Regions from separate parts of the Mucilaginibacter daejeonensis genome, predicted to be linked through region 3. Evidence: riboswitches for the same ligand, from Rfam matches in the RefSeq annotation. Region 3 holds a riboswitch; each other region holds the start of a gene.
What was found. Region 3 has a riboswitch for S-adenosylmethionine ahead of LLH06_RS07530 (peroxiredoxin family protein). Riboswitches for the same ligand answer to the same signal wherever they lie in the genome.
Positions count from the first base shown of each region.

Region 1: another riboswitch for S-adenosylmethionine. It lies ahead of LLH06_RS09545 (cysteine desulfurase family protein); the one in region 3 lies ahead of LLH06_RS07530 (peroxiredoxin family protein).
Region 2: another riboswitch for S-adenosylmethionine. It lies ahead of LLH06_RS12575 (O-acetylhomoserine aminocarboxypropyltransferase/cysteine synthase family protein); the one in region 3 lies ahead of LLH06_RS07530 (peroxiredoxin family protein).
Region 4: another riboswitch for S-adenosylmethionine. It lies ahead of metH (methionine synthase); the one in region 3 lies ahead of LLH06_RS07530 (peroxiredoxin family protein).

Region 1 is NZ_CP086068.1:2,275,021-2,278,551, reverse strand. Features, by position in the region: gene LLH06_RS09555 (DUF2185 domain-containing protein) at 1-2, opposite strand, end outside; gene LLH06_RS09550 (peroxiredoxin) at 66-701, opposite strand; gene LLH06_RS09545 (cysteine desulfurase family protein) at 743-1,876, opposite strand; SAM riboswitch class I at 1,981-2,097, opposite strand; gene LLH06_RS09540 (lipopolysaccharide biosynthesis protein) at 2,239-3,531, opposite strand, start outside.
Region 2 is NZ_CP086068.1:2,977,579-2,981,109, forward strand. Features, by position in the region: gene LLH06_RS12570 (redoxin family protein) at 1-760, opposite strand, end outside; SAM riboswitch class I at 1,070-1,186, shown strand; gene LLH06_RS12575 (O-acetylhomoserine aminocarboxypropyltransferase/cysteine synthase family protein) at 1,454-2,818, shown strand; gene LLH06_RS12580 (homoserine O-acetyltransferase family protein) at 2,901-3,531, shown strand, end outside.
Region 3 is NZ_CP086068.1:1,753,098-1,756,628, reverse strand. Features, by position in the region: gene LLH06_RS07535 (transferrin receptor-like dimerization domain-containing protein) at 1-431, opposite strand, end outside; gene LLH06_RS07530 (peroxiredoxin family protein) at 694-1,296, opposite strand; SAM riboswitch class I at 1,382-1,494, opposite strand; gene LLH06_RS07525 (SusC/RagA family TonB-linked outer membrane protein) at 1,910-3,531, shown strand, end outside.
Region 4 is NZ_CP086068.1:291,863-295,393, forward strand. Features, by position in the region: gene LLH06_RS01305 (hydrogen peroxide-inducible genes activator) at 1-545, shown strand, start outside; gene LLH06_RS01310 (MBL fold metallo-hydrolase) at 607-1,242, shown strand; SAM riboswitch class I at 1,352-1,466, shown strand; gene metH (methionine synthase) at 1,617-3,531, shown strand, end outside.

The DNA.
Region 1 (3,531 bases), 520 kb from region 3:
ATGATCTAAAATTGCAAAAGGCCTCTTGACATACAAGAGGCCTTTTGCTATGAATACCGATGGTGTTATTTGTTCGGCTGCGGCGTTAAACGCAGGTAAGGCTTAACACGAGTATGTCCTTTAGGGAAACGGCTCTCGATCTCTTCGTCCTTAACGGCTGGAGTGATCACCACGTCCTCTCCTTCTTTCCAGTCGGCTGGCGTAGCCACGCTATAGTTGGCGGTCAATTGCAGGGAATCGATCACACGCAGTATCTCCTGAAAATTACGGCCAGTAGATGCAGGGTAGGTAATGATCAGTTTGATGGTCTTGTCGGGCGCGATAATGAATAATGAACGCACGGTAGCGGTCAGTGACGCGTTAGGGTGTATCATATCATACGCTTCGGCTATCTCACGGTTCTCATCGGCAATAATGGGAAAGTTCACTTCCACATCTTGGGTCTCGTTGATATCACTGATCCAGCCATGATGCGATTCTACCGAATCTACGCTTAATGCAGCCACTTTTACGTTACGTTTCTCGAACTCATCTTTCAAAGCGGCTGTGCGGCCAAGCTCCGTGGTACAAACCGGTGTATAATCGGCCGGGTGCGAGAACAATACTCCCCAGCTGTCGCCTAAAAATTCGTAAAAATCTATCTCGCCTTGCGAGGTCTGTGCCTTAAAATTGGGGGCTTTATCGCCTAATCTTAAACTCATGGTCTTTATTGTTTAATAATGATGTAATAGGTTAATATTGGTTATGCTGCTAAGGTTTGATAAATGTTCGACAATATGGTGATCACACTGTCAATTTCGGCAATGGTATTGAATTTACTGAATGAGAAGCGCACGTTGTCTTTATGTGCCGACGTGTTGATGGCCTGCAACACATGTGAAGAAGAACCGGTAGAACAAGCGCTACCGCCTGATACGGAGATGCCCTGCTCGTCCAAACATCGGAGCAGGCTACTATACTCCAATGCAGGCAGTCCAACATTTAATACGGTATACAAGCTCTTATCAGCATGGGCAGAGTTACCATTAAAGCTGACTTCGGGTACCTCATTAAGCAGTCTTTTGATAAAGTGATCTTTCAGCTGCTGTATGTAAGCCTGATGCTCATCTATCTCTGCATAGGCGATCTGTAAGGCAGTAGTAAGCCCTACTATGCCATGTATATTCTCGGTGCCGGCTCTTAGTTTCTTCTCCTGACCTCCCCCATGTATCAATTGTATCAGTGGTGTCCCTTTACGGCAGTATAGAAATCCTACGCCTTTAGGCCCATGAAATTTGTGAGCCGAAGCAGCCAGGAAATGGACCTTAAGTTTTTGCAGGTCGTGGCGGTAGTGCCCTACCGTTTGCACGGTATCTGTATGGAACAGAGCATCGTAACGTTCGCATAGCTGGCCTATATATTCGATATCGTTTAGGTTGCCGATCTCGTTATTGGCATGCATAACTGATACCAAACTCCGGGTGTTACTTGCCAATAGTTGTTCCAGGTGTTGCAGGTCAAGGTTCCCGTGCGCATCATTATCAATAAAGCTTATTTTGATCAAGCCTTTGGTCTGTAAGTCGCGCAGGGTATGCAACACCGCATGATGCTCAAAACGGGTGGTGATCACATGACCGATACCGGCCGCATGCACGGCAGAAAGTATAGCGGTATTATCAGCCTCGGTGCCTCCTGAGGTAAAAATGATCTCTTCGGGCAATGCATTCAATAGACCAGCAATGGTGTTTCGGCATTCCTCAATGGCATGACGCGCGCGCCTACCCTGCTCATGATGCGACGACGGGTTGCCGTAGTGGTCAAGCAGGTACGGGGTCATGGCGTCAAATACTTCTTTATCTAAGGGAGTGGTCGCGGCGTTGTCAAGATAAATTCTCATGGCTTTTGATATTGATGTTAATTGTTTGATCATCTTCATCAACTTATACCAAAAAGAATGCGGGTGTTGCGCAGCGTGATATCACAAGTACGGGTCTACTTGTTGGCTTATCTTTCTCCTTTATGATCAGGAGCAGGAATTAGCACCTTTTACCCAGCATATAGCCGGTATAGGTTGCCAAGACGTCATCGGGCCCTTCCCTCGGTCTTTCTGGATAAGTATAACAAAGAACGTTCGTGAACTGAGACAAATATAGAATAATAATTTATAAAGTCTATAGATTTTGTAGAATTTATTTTAGGTGATCAATCTCACCCTGTCTGACATGATTTCGCGTAAAGAAAAAGTACGGAAAAAACGGGCTATGCTACCTTCTGTTTCTTCTTCCGTATCATGGCCCAGGTGTCTTTAAGAAGCCAGGTGGTCTCGAGCCAGCCGATCTTGTATACATCACGCAGGGTGAACTTTTCATACCGCTGCAGCCAGTTGTAGCTGATCACCATACCAGTGAGCACCGGTAGTATTGTTGCAAAGGCTACGCCGTACACATTGCCAAATATCCATACGCCTAGAAAGTCGCCGATCACGTTGGCAGCCAGCATGAATATAAGCTTCACCGCGTTCACTTGTGGCTGGTTGGTGGCATCCAGGGCCAAAGCCATAAAACGTTCTACCGGGTATAATAAGGCAAAGGTCATGAATACCCGCAATACGTTGGCAGCCTCGGTACTTAGGTATTTTTTATCCACTATCCAGATAGCAATCTCGGCAAAGCATAGCGAGCCCACTACCACTGGCAACAGCAGGAAAGTAAGCAAACCTGAATACTTTTTGAGCAGATATATCACATGGTATTTGTTGTTCTGATTATGAGCAGCAGATAACGGAGGCATAATGGTAGCAGCAAAACTGCGTAGAGGTATCTCCACCAGTTCCATTAAGCGCAGGCCTAGGTTGTATACCGCAACGGCAGCGTCACCCAGCATATACTTAATGATGTACGTATCAGAGTTGCGGAACATGCTGCTTCCTAAGGCTGTCCCTACACTGTACTTTCCAAAATTGAACAACGCATTTACAGTTGGAATGCTTTTCTTAAAAAAGGTATCGATGCGTGACCAGCCAAGCAGAATGGTCATTAAACTGGTAGCACCACCCGCCACAAAGCCACCGTATACCACCGTCATGAGGCTAATGTTATTGGTAAGGATGAGTGTTAGCACAATGGCGATCGACAACCCTGTGCTGACAGACCTGATATACAATAACCTATCAAAACGCGCCTCAGCCTGGGCTACGCAGCTGGCAATGAACGACGGTAAAGTGATGATGAACACCAGACCGAACCAACGGATGAACAGGTCGGTGCCCATGTCAGGTACATGATATGGGATCACCAGATAGACGACGTTCACCAGCACAAATACAAGTGTGATCAATGTGGATAAGAACCACGCAGAACCTGCCACCTCAGCAGCACGTTCTTTAGTTGTTCCGGCGTATGACGTGATAAATGCCGTGGTTATCAATCCAGCCCTAAAGGTATCGATCAAACCAATGGTGGCCTGGAAAAAGAACCATATACCCATCTTATCCATGGGCAAATAGTTGAGCAACACGGCCACCTGTAAAGTATTCAACACAGACATCACCGC
Region 2 (3,531 bases), 1.2 Mb from region 3:
GTCCAATGAGCAATTCGCGCAGTTCCTCATTCTTCACTTCTTTTTTGATCTTAACGAGATATAGTTGTTTTCTTTGTTCGGGCGATAGTCCTTTAATAAGCTTTTTATCCATAGCAGGAGCCAAAAAGGGCAACACGTTATAGGCATCGGCACAAAGCAATTTCTGGTTGAAGAGGTCTTTTATATCCTGCTCAAAACCTGATAAATTTTCAAGTTTCTCTAACGGTGATACTCCAGGTCGATAGGTTTTCGCGACCACTGTATACCATGCATATTTGTAGTAATACTGAGCGTTGATAAAGTTCTTTGTCCAGGCAAGCAATTCTTCATCAGGGTCAAACTTTTCTATAAATTCTTCTCTATTGTTCTGTAGTGCTGTACGCATGTTAAGGCAATAACTGCCTAATGCTGGAAGATCGCCATCTCGCACCTTAATGGTATCCATATCGGTATTGGAGGTGCTGTAATACTCATTAGCGTAGTGGAACAGATCGGCATTCAGTTTTTCGGCATCGCCACTGAATTTGGCGTTACCCATTTCTTTCAGGTCAAGGTCTATATGAATGCTATCGCCTGGGTGGGTGATCATTTTTTTCACGATGGGGGTCAGCGTAATATCCTGTGCAATGAACTGTTCAAATGCTATTTTGAACGTGCCATCGATCTGGATGTGGCCTGTGTAGGTAGTGGGATTGCCGCCAAGGTCGGCCACGGTAAGGGTGAATGCGGTTATGCTGGTATCATGGTCACGGTTGGCCACCGTACCTGTAATTACTGTTCGGTGCCTATTTTTATTTTTTTGCTTACAGGCGCAAAACAAAGTTGTAGCCAACAAAAAGCAGGCTAAACGTGATAGGTTCATGGTTTGGTGGTTTAATTTGATAGCAAGTTAACGCTTTTTGACCATTATATGCAATGTACTACCGAGCACATCATTGTGCTATTACTCTCCTACTTTCCCTCAATTCAAAAAACTTCAGATTTCCCTTGCTTTTTTGTGCTTTTACCTATTACATTTGCACCACAGGTGTATCAAACACCATTGATCAAATACCCCTCGAAAGGTTTTGATTTATAAAGAAGCGGCGAGAGATCAGGCTCCCTGACCCGCTGGCAACCCTCCGATAGGCGGAGAAGGTGCCAATTCCTGTCCCGATCAGGATATTACTGCCGGGGAATATAAGTTAATAGCCATGATACAAGTTAGCTTTACTACCACTGCAAAATTTTCAACTACCCAAACGGGTACGTTCATGACCTGCCTGCTGCAAGGTCAAATTTGCATGTGTTGCTGTTAAAGGCATCAGCACGTTAGCTACCCACTGCTCGTTTTTTATCGGCAATAACGCTACGTGCCCTTGCGCTTAAGGACAATGCTATACCCTTTCCGCACGCCTACCTCCGCTTATAGCAACAGCAACACCAAGTTTAACTTTTAACATCAGGACATATCATGTCAGCAGCACCTTTAAAATTCGAGACCTTACAATTACATGCCGGCCAGGAAGCCGACCCTACCACCGGTTCACGCGCGGTACCGTTATATCAAACCACCTCATACGTGTTCAAGAACGCCGAGCACGGCGCCAACCTTTTCGCACTAAAGGAGTTCGGTAACATCTACTCACGTATCATGAACCCCACGACCGATGTGTTCGAAAAACGCATCGCGGCGTTGGAGGGTGGTGTAGCAGCTTTGGCCACCTCATCGGGTCAGGCGGCACAGTTCCTGGCACTGAATAATATCCTGCAGGCGGGCGACAACTTCGTGACCTCCCCGTTCCTGTATGGCGGCACTTACAATCAGTTCAAAGTAGCGTTCAAACGCTTTGGTATCGAGGCCCGTTTTGCCAAGGATGATCGCCCGGAGAGCTTTGAGCCACTGATCGATGCCAAAACCAAGGCCATTTACCTGGAGACCATCGGCAACCCAGGGTTCAACGTGCCGGATTTCGACCAGATCGCTGCCTTGGCCCGCAAGCATGACCTGCCACTCATCGTGGATAATACCTTTGGCGCAGGTGGTTACCTGTTCCGCCCGTTGGAGCATGGAGCTCACGTGGTGGTGGAAAGCGCCACCAAATGGATAGGCGGCCACGGCACAAGCATTGGCGGCGTGATCGTTGATGGCGGCAATTACAATTGGGGCAACGGCAAGTTCCCGCAATTCACTGAGCCTGCCGAAGGCTATCACGGATTGGTGTTCAATGATGTGTTCGGCATTGGCGGGCCGTTCGGTAATATCCAGTTCATTATCAGGGCACGCGTAGAAGGATTGCGTGACCTCGGCGCCTCACAATCGCCATTCAATTCATTCCTGCTCATTCAAGGCCTCGAGACCTTATCATTACGGGTACAGCGGCATGTTGACAATGCCTTGGAGCTGGCTACCTGGCTCGAGCAACATCCGCAGGTGGCCCGTGTCAATTACCCGGGACTGACCTCTTCGCCATATCATACCCTTGCCAAAAAGTACCTAAAGAATGGCTTTGGCGCGGTGTTGAGCTTTGAGTTGAAAGGCAATAAAGAGAACGCCACCAAATTTATTGACAGCCTGCAACTGGTGAGCCATTTGGCCAACGTGGGCGATGCCAAAACGCTGATCATTCAGCCATCCGCCACTACACACCAGCAACTGAACGATGCCGAGCAATTGGCGGCAGGTGTTACCCCTGCCCTGCTGCGCCTGGCGGTAGGCATCGAGCATATCGACGACATCAAAGCCGACCTGCAACAGGCCTTTGATCAGGTACAGCAACAACACCCCGGCCTTGAGGCCGTGCAACAGATCGCGGATCACATCTCTGTTGAAAGATAGAGGTTCCTTTTATAGTGTTTAAATAGTTTTAACTGAGAAAGAGCGCTCCCCGCTAACCCGGGGACGCTTTTTAACCCAAAAAATGAGTACAAAAGTTTACAGGCACGATAGCCGGTTCGAATTGGAAAGCGGTGACGACTTACCCTGTTTGGAGATAGGCTATCATACCTATGGCCGCTTAAATGCGGCGAAAGATAATGTGGTGTGGGTATGCCATGCCCTCACTGCCAACTCTGACGTGTTGGATTGGTGGAAAGGCCTCATTGGCGAAGGTTACTTTTTTAACCCGGATGAGCATTTCATTATTTGTGCCAACGTGCTGAGTTCACCTTATGGCACCACCAACCCGTTAAGTATCGACCCATCCACCGGGCAACCTTATTACCTGAACTTCCCTACCGTTACCGTACGTGACATGGTGAAGGCTCATCAGCTACTGGCCGATGCCTTGGGTATCGACCGCATCGATGTATTGATAGGTGGCTCATTAGGTGGGCAGCAGGCACTGGAGTGGAGCATCACCCAGCCCGATCGTATCAAACAACTGATACTGATCGCCACTAACGCCAGGCACTCACCATGGGGCATTGCGTTCAATGAGTCGCAACGGTTGGCCTTACAGGCCGATGCTACCTTTAACAACGGCACGCCCGAAGGTGGCAGCGCTGGATTAAAGGCGGCGCGAAGCATGGCCCTGCTATCATACCGTGGCT
Region 3 (3,531 bases):
TCGGCTCCCCACGCATTGTAAGTGGGCAGCTGTCCATCCTGACCTGATGTAGCATCCTCGGCAAAGGCAGGCTCTTTCAGCTTAGCGGTATACTTTGTAGGATATATGAGTTCGAGTGAACGCGTCTTGGGTGTAGGGAATAGCACCTGATACGTCTCGATCTGTGCATCCCAACCATACTGTTTGAATTTTTGGAGTACTGCCTGGGCAACCGCCTTGCCACCGGGCGAACCTAAGTGATGTGGACGAGCAGCCAGCTCTTTAATGTGCTGACCAATGCGAACGTTGCTTAGCTCTTTATCGAAAGCCTGTTCGGCCTGTGATTGCTTACCGGCAGATGATGCAGTAAAGCCTTTGATGGTCGCGTTCTGTGCGAAGGAGTTGTACTGACCGGCCAGGCACAAAATGGCCAGTATCTTTATTGTTTTCATAAAGAAAGTGAATGGTGGAAGAATTAAAGTTAAGATACTTAAGATCTGTGAAACACAGACCTATAAGGACATGAATATGATCAGCTACAACACCTTACAAATATCGCATGTGATCGCTGGTCGCCAACTGCTTGCATAAGGGGAGCAAGCGGGATATTAAGATAGACATTCGATGTCATGGTCATGGAAGATATAGCTCATGCAAGTCGGCACCGTGCCCTTCGGCGCAGATACCGACCTTTACATATCAGCTTTGAGAATATTATAAAGAGGCTTTAAGTGATGCCTTACCGGCAAGTCCGTCGATCACCTTAACCATGGTGTTGAACTCGTTCACATCATAAAGCCTGGTCAGGAAAACGATCTTACCATTGGAATCGATCACCACGTTGCGGGTCACCCCTGCTTTTTTATCGGCAAAACGACCGAAGATATCGGCACCGGGGTCTAAAGCCAGCGGGTAGCTTACCTGTATGTCCTTACGGAACTTTTGTACTTTTTCTAAAGGCTCATCACGGTCTACACCGATCAGCACCACGTTCTTATCCTTATAGGCGTTCCAAACGTCGGTCTCCAGATGTGGCATCTCTTTACGGCATACACTGCACCAGCTGGCGGTAAATTGCAATACTACTACCTTTCCACGTAGTTGCTTAAGAGAGGTCTTTTGACCATCATCTAATACCAGTTCAAAATCATCTGGTGCCTGGTCACCCACCTTTACCAGATAGCCACGATCGGCATCGGCCACTTTTGCAGTAGATGCCGTTTGCGAGTTAGTTTGTGCGTTGACAGCGCCCACGCCTCCTACAAACAGGACGCTTAACAAGGCTTTGTAGATAAATGTAGTACTGAGCTTTTTCATGAGTGTATAAGTTGATGCTTTTTAATAAACCAGTGATCACTTATACCGAAGAACCAGGAGCGGTGGATGACAAGTATTACTTGCCTTCTTATCTTTCTTCCGTTACCGGAAGCAGGAATTAGCACCTTTTACACCGATGACAGGTACAGGTTGCTAAGACTTCTCAGGGCCTTTTCCCTCGGTCTTTCTGGATAAGTATCACAAAGAACATTGTTTTGACACTGCAAATATAGATAAGAAAATAACAATATCTATAGAATTAGTAGATTATTTTCAAAAAGACATTTAAATGAAAAAGGACGTTCATACGGATATTTGATCCGATGTTGTGCAGCATCTCTTGACGGTCCAATATTGATCTTCGGTACATGCTCCGCAAACGATTGCATAGTTTTTTATGGCCCTGATCCTTTTTTTTCTCGGTGTAGCTCCCTAATCTTGTTACAGAGCAAGGCGGCACTACTATCACGCTATCTAGGCGCCTTGTCTATAGACCAATATAAACTAACTATTACTGTTACTTTCTGATGCTGATCTGACGTCGCGATGGCTTTGCTTTGCCATTACGATCAGGATGTTCTGTTGCCAATTAACAACCCCCAATTATATCATTATGATGAGATCTTTACTTACCGCCTGCTTCCTGACGCTTTTGTCGACAGTGGCGTGGGCACAGAACCGGCAGATCACCGGTCAGGTGAACCATCAGGACACCAACGACCCCATTGTGGGCGCCAGTGTGCTGATCAAGGGTACCACACGCGGTGCGCAAACTGACGTCGCAGGCCGCTTTAAACTTGATGCACCTGCCGGCCCCGTCACGCTTACCATCCGCTACATTGGCTACAAAGCCAAAGAAGTTACGGTGGCCGCTGATCAAACCCAAGTGAGCATCAAACTACAGGATGATGCCCAACAATTGAACGATGTAGTAGCCGTTGGTTTTGCCACCGTAAAAAGGCGCGACCTCACCGGCTCCGTATCATCAGTAACGGCGAAGCAATTACGCGACATACCTGTTGCATCGGCCGGGCAGGCACTACAGGGTCGTTTGGCAGGTGTGCAGGTCACTTCATCAGAAGGTTCGCCCGATGCTGATATCAAGATCCGTGTACGTGGCGGTGGTTCCATCACGCAAGACAACTCTCCCCTTTACATCATTGACGGGGTGCAGGTCGAGAATGGTCTGAACAGCATCTCCCCGCAGGATATCGAATCCATTGACGTGTTGAAGGATGCTGCCTCCACCTCTATCTACGGTGCCAGGGGTGCCAACGGTGTGGTGATCATTACCACCAAAGGTGGTCGCGAACAGAAGACCACCGTGAACTACAATGGCTACGTAGGCATAAGCAAACTGGCCCGTGAGCTGAAAGTGCTTGACCCTTACGAGTTCGTAGTGTACCAGTACGAGCGTAACCGCTTTAGCCCAAGTTCAGACAGTACCCAGTACATCCGCAATTACGGCCGCAGCTTCGATTCACTTTCACGCTTTAAGAACGTGCCATTTGTAGATTGGCAAAAGATCGCCTTAGGCCGTACTGCGCTGCAACAACAGCACAACATCAGCGTGAATGGGGGTTCAAGGACCACCCAGTTCAACCTGAGCTACACCAACGATCAGCATGAGGGCACCGTGATCAACTCCGATTATGTGCGTAACCTGATCAACTTCCGTTTTGACCATACCGTGTCAGACCATTTGAAGGTAGGCTTTAATGCACGTTATAACTCTCAGGTGGTGAATGGCGCCGGAACCTCGAACGCAAGCGGTTCCACCTATAACAACCTACGTAACAGTGTAAAATATCGTCCGTTCAACCTTACCGGTGCAGCTGATGATGTGATCGATCAGGCTTACCTTGATGAGACCAATGCCGCGGGCAACAATCTGGGTGTGTTGAGCCCGGTAGTAAATGCCAACTCACAATACCGCAAGAACTACCAGACCGTGACCAACCTGAACGGCTACGTGAACTACTCGTTCAACAAATACTTCTCGTTCAGATCGACGCTGGGCTTTGATATCACATCGCTGAAGATGAACAGCTTTGACGACGTTTATACGGCGAACGCGCGTATCAATGGTAACGGCCAACCCTTGGCAGGCACCGTGAATTCGAGCATCAACACCATGGACATTTCCAACGTGTTGACCTTTAACAACGCTGCTGCAAAGTCCAAACATCATGATATCAACCTGATCCTGGGTAACGAGTTCTATAACTATCACAC
Region 4 (3,531 bases), 1.5 Mb from region 3:
ACATCATTCAGCAGCTCAAATTAAGCACGATCGATTGCGGCATCTTATCGACACCATTGCACGAAAGCGGCCTGACCGAGATACCGGTATTCTACGAAAATTTTGTGGCTTATGTATCCAAAAGCAGTAAGCTGCACAAGCAAAAGAACATCAGTCCTGAGGATATAGATGTAGAAGAATTATGGGTACTTGACGAAGGTCATTGCATGCGCGAGCAGGTGTTGAACATTTGCCAACGCCGTAAAAGCACTAAGGGCTTTCAGCACTTTGAATACAACACCGGTAGTGTGGATACCCTAAAGCGCATGGTAGACCAAAATAATGGTGCCACCATTTTACCTGAGTTGGCCCTTGACGACCTGAGCGATAAACAGCTCGACCGTATCCGTTACTTCCGCTCGCCCGAGCCGGCACGTGAGGTAAGCATCGTGATCCAGCGTAATTTTTTAAAACGCCGCATGATAGAGGCCCTCAAGACCGAGATCCTGCATTTTATCCCCAAAAGGTTAAAGAGCAAGAAAAAGAAAGAATTGATGGACATTTAACCAGCAAAAGCCGGAAATATCCGGTTTTATAAAGCGATCATAAAAGCTTTACCTTTGGGCCATGGCTACCATCAAAGCATTTTTAAACAATCCGTACCAGGAAAATACTTATCTGTTATATGACGAGACCGGCGAATGTGCCATCATCGATCCGGGTATGTATACCGCTGCCGAGCAGGATGCGGTGGTCAACTTCATTAAGGCCGAAGGCTTAAAGCCGGTACTGCTGCTCAATACTCACTGCCACATCGACCATGTGCTGGGCAATAAGTTCGTATTTGATCAGTATGGGTTAAAGCCGCAGTTCCACAAAGGCGAACTGGTGGTTCTAGAGGCCATGCCGGTATGGTCGCAGCAGTCGGGCCTGAGGTATGAGTTATCGCCCTTGCCTGATACCTATTTGCCCGAGAGCGGTAGCATAAGCTTTGGCAATACCACCTTGGAGCTGATCTTTGCTCCGGGTCATTCACCTGCACACTTGTGCTTTTATGATGTGCAAAATGGTATCGTGATCGGTGGTGATGTGCTTTTCAGAGGCAGCATTGGCCGCACCGACCTCCCGGGCGGCAACCATCAGCAATTACTTACTAACATCCAGCAAAAGCTGTTCATATTGCCCGATGAGCTGGTGGTTTACCCAGGCCACGGTCCCGAGACCACCATTGGCCGCGAGAAAGAGACGAATCCTTTCTTCTAAGATCATATCGCCGATCAGCAACCCAAACACCGTTCGCATCAACGCACAAGGAGGTAAATAAGGCTGCCTGCTCATTTGCAAATCATCGGCGTATTTTGCAAATTTGTACCGCTTATAGAGAAAGACGGAGGGATTGGACCCTGCGAAGTCTTAGCAACCTGTGCTTACAAGGTGCTACATTCTACTTGAGACCGCCAACTGACAGGTTTCAAGACGGATAAGCGAGAGTCAATGAGAACTCCAAACCTCCATGGCCTTTCGATATAAGCTGTTTTAGTATCTGGTATCAAGTATCTCGTATCAAGAGCATGCGATACTTGAAAGCAACAGTAGTACACTGTCTTGATACTTTATACTAACTACTTGTTACTTCAATGGACATTAGAGAACAATTACAGAAACGCATACTGGTGATCGATGGCGCCATGGGTACCATGATACAGCGCTATCAGCTCACCGAAGAGGATTTTAGAGGGGAGCGTTTTAAGGATCACCCGAGCGATCTGAAAGGGAATAACGACCTGCTCAATATCACTCGCCCGGATGTCATCAAGGCCATCCATGCCGAGTATCTGGATGCCGGTGCTGATATCATCGAGACGAATACCTTTAGTACCCAGCGCATATCACTGGCCGACTACCATATGGAGGAGCTGGGCTACGAGCTGAGCTTTGAAGGTGCGCGCCTGGCCCGCGAAGTGGCCGACATCTATACCAAAAAGAACCCGGAAAAACCGCGCTTTGTGGCCGGTGCGGTAGGCCCTACTAACCGTACGTCGTCGCTATCGCCCGATGTGAACGATCCGGGTTACCGTGCCGTTACTTTTGATGACCTGGCCGAAGCTTATTATGAGCAGATCCGCGGCCTGGTGGATGGCGGCTCACACCTGTTGCTCATCGAGACCATTTTTGATACCCTGAACGCCAAAGCAGCATTATTTGCTGCACAACGATATGCCGAAGAAAGCGGCAAGAATCTGCCGATCATGATATCGGGTACCATTACCGATGCGTCGGGTCGTACCCTTTCAGGCCAAACGGTAGAGGCATTCTGGAACTCGATACGTCATGCCAACCTTTTATCGGTGGGGTTGAACTGCGCCTTAGGCGCCCGTGAGATGCGTCCTTATTTGGAGGAACTATCCAACAAAGCTGATGTATATATCTCCGCTTATCCCAACGCAGGATTACCTAACGAATTTGGCGCTTATGATGAGACCCCGCATGAAACTGCCCACCAGGTAGATGATTTTATCAAGGCTGGCATCGTGAACATCGTTGGCGGTTGCTGCGGTACCACGCCCGATCACATCAAGTGCATTGCCGATAAAGCGGCTAAATACCCACCCCGCCAGTTGCCGGAGGTTGAAAGCTACATGCGCCTGAGTGGCTTGGAGGCGATCAATATTACGCCGCTTACCAACTTTGTGAACGTGGGCGAGCGTACCAACATAACCGGGTCGCCCAAATTCTCGAAACTGATACTGGCCGAAAATTATGAGGAAGCACTTACCGTTGCCCGCCAGCAGGTAGAGGGCGGTGCGCAGGTGATCGATATCAATATGGACGAAGGTATGATCGATTCGGAGGCGGTGATGGTCAAGTTCCTGAACCTGGTGGCCTCTGAACCTGATATCGCCAAATTGCCCATCATGGTCGATTCATCTAAATGGACGGTGATCGAGGCCGGGTTAAAATGCTTGCAGGGTAAGGGTATCGTTAACTCTATTTCGCTTAAAGAGGGCGAAGAAAAATTTAAGGAACATGCCCGCAAGATCTTAAGCTACGGTGCTGCCACCGTGGTGATGGCTTTTGACGAACAAGGCCAGGCCGACAATTACGAACGCCGGATCGAGATCTGCAAGCGCTCTTACGATATACTGGTGAACGAGATCGGTTTCCCTCCGCAGGATATCATTTTTGACCCTAACATCCTGACCGTGGCTACCGGTCTGGAAGAACATAACAATTATGCGGTAGACTTTATTGAGGCTACGCGCTGGATCAAACAGAACCTTCCGCATGCCAAGGTGAGCGGTGGGGTAAGTAATATCTCTTTTTCGTTCCGCGGTAATAACGTGGTACGCGAGGCCATGCACTCGGCCTTTTTATACCATGCCATCCAAGCCGGTATGGATATGGGCATCGTGAATGCCGGTATGCTGGAGGTTTATGAGGAGATACCAAAAGACCTACTCGAAAGGGTAGAGGACGTGCTGCTGAACCGCCGTCCCGATGCTACCGAGCGTTTGGTAGAGTTCGCCGAAACGGTGAAAGCCAAGGGTAAAG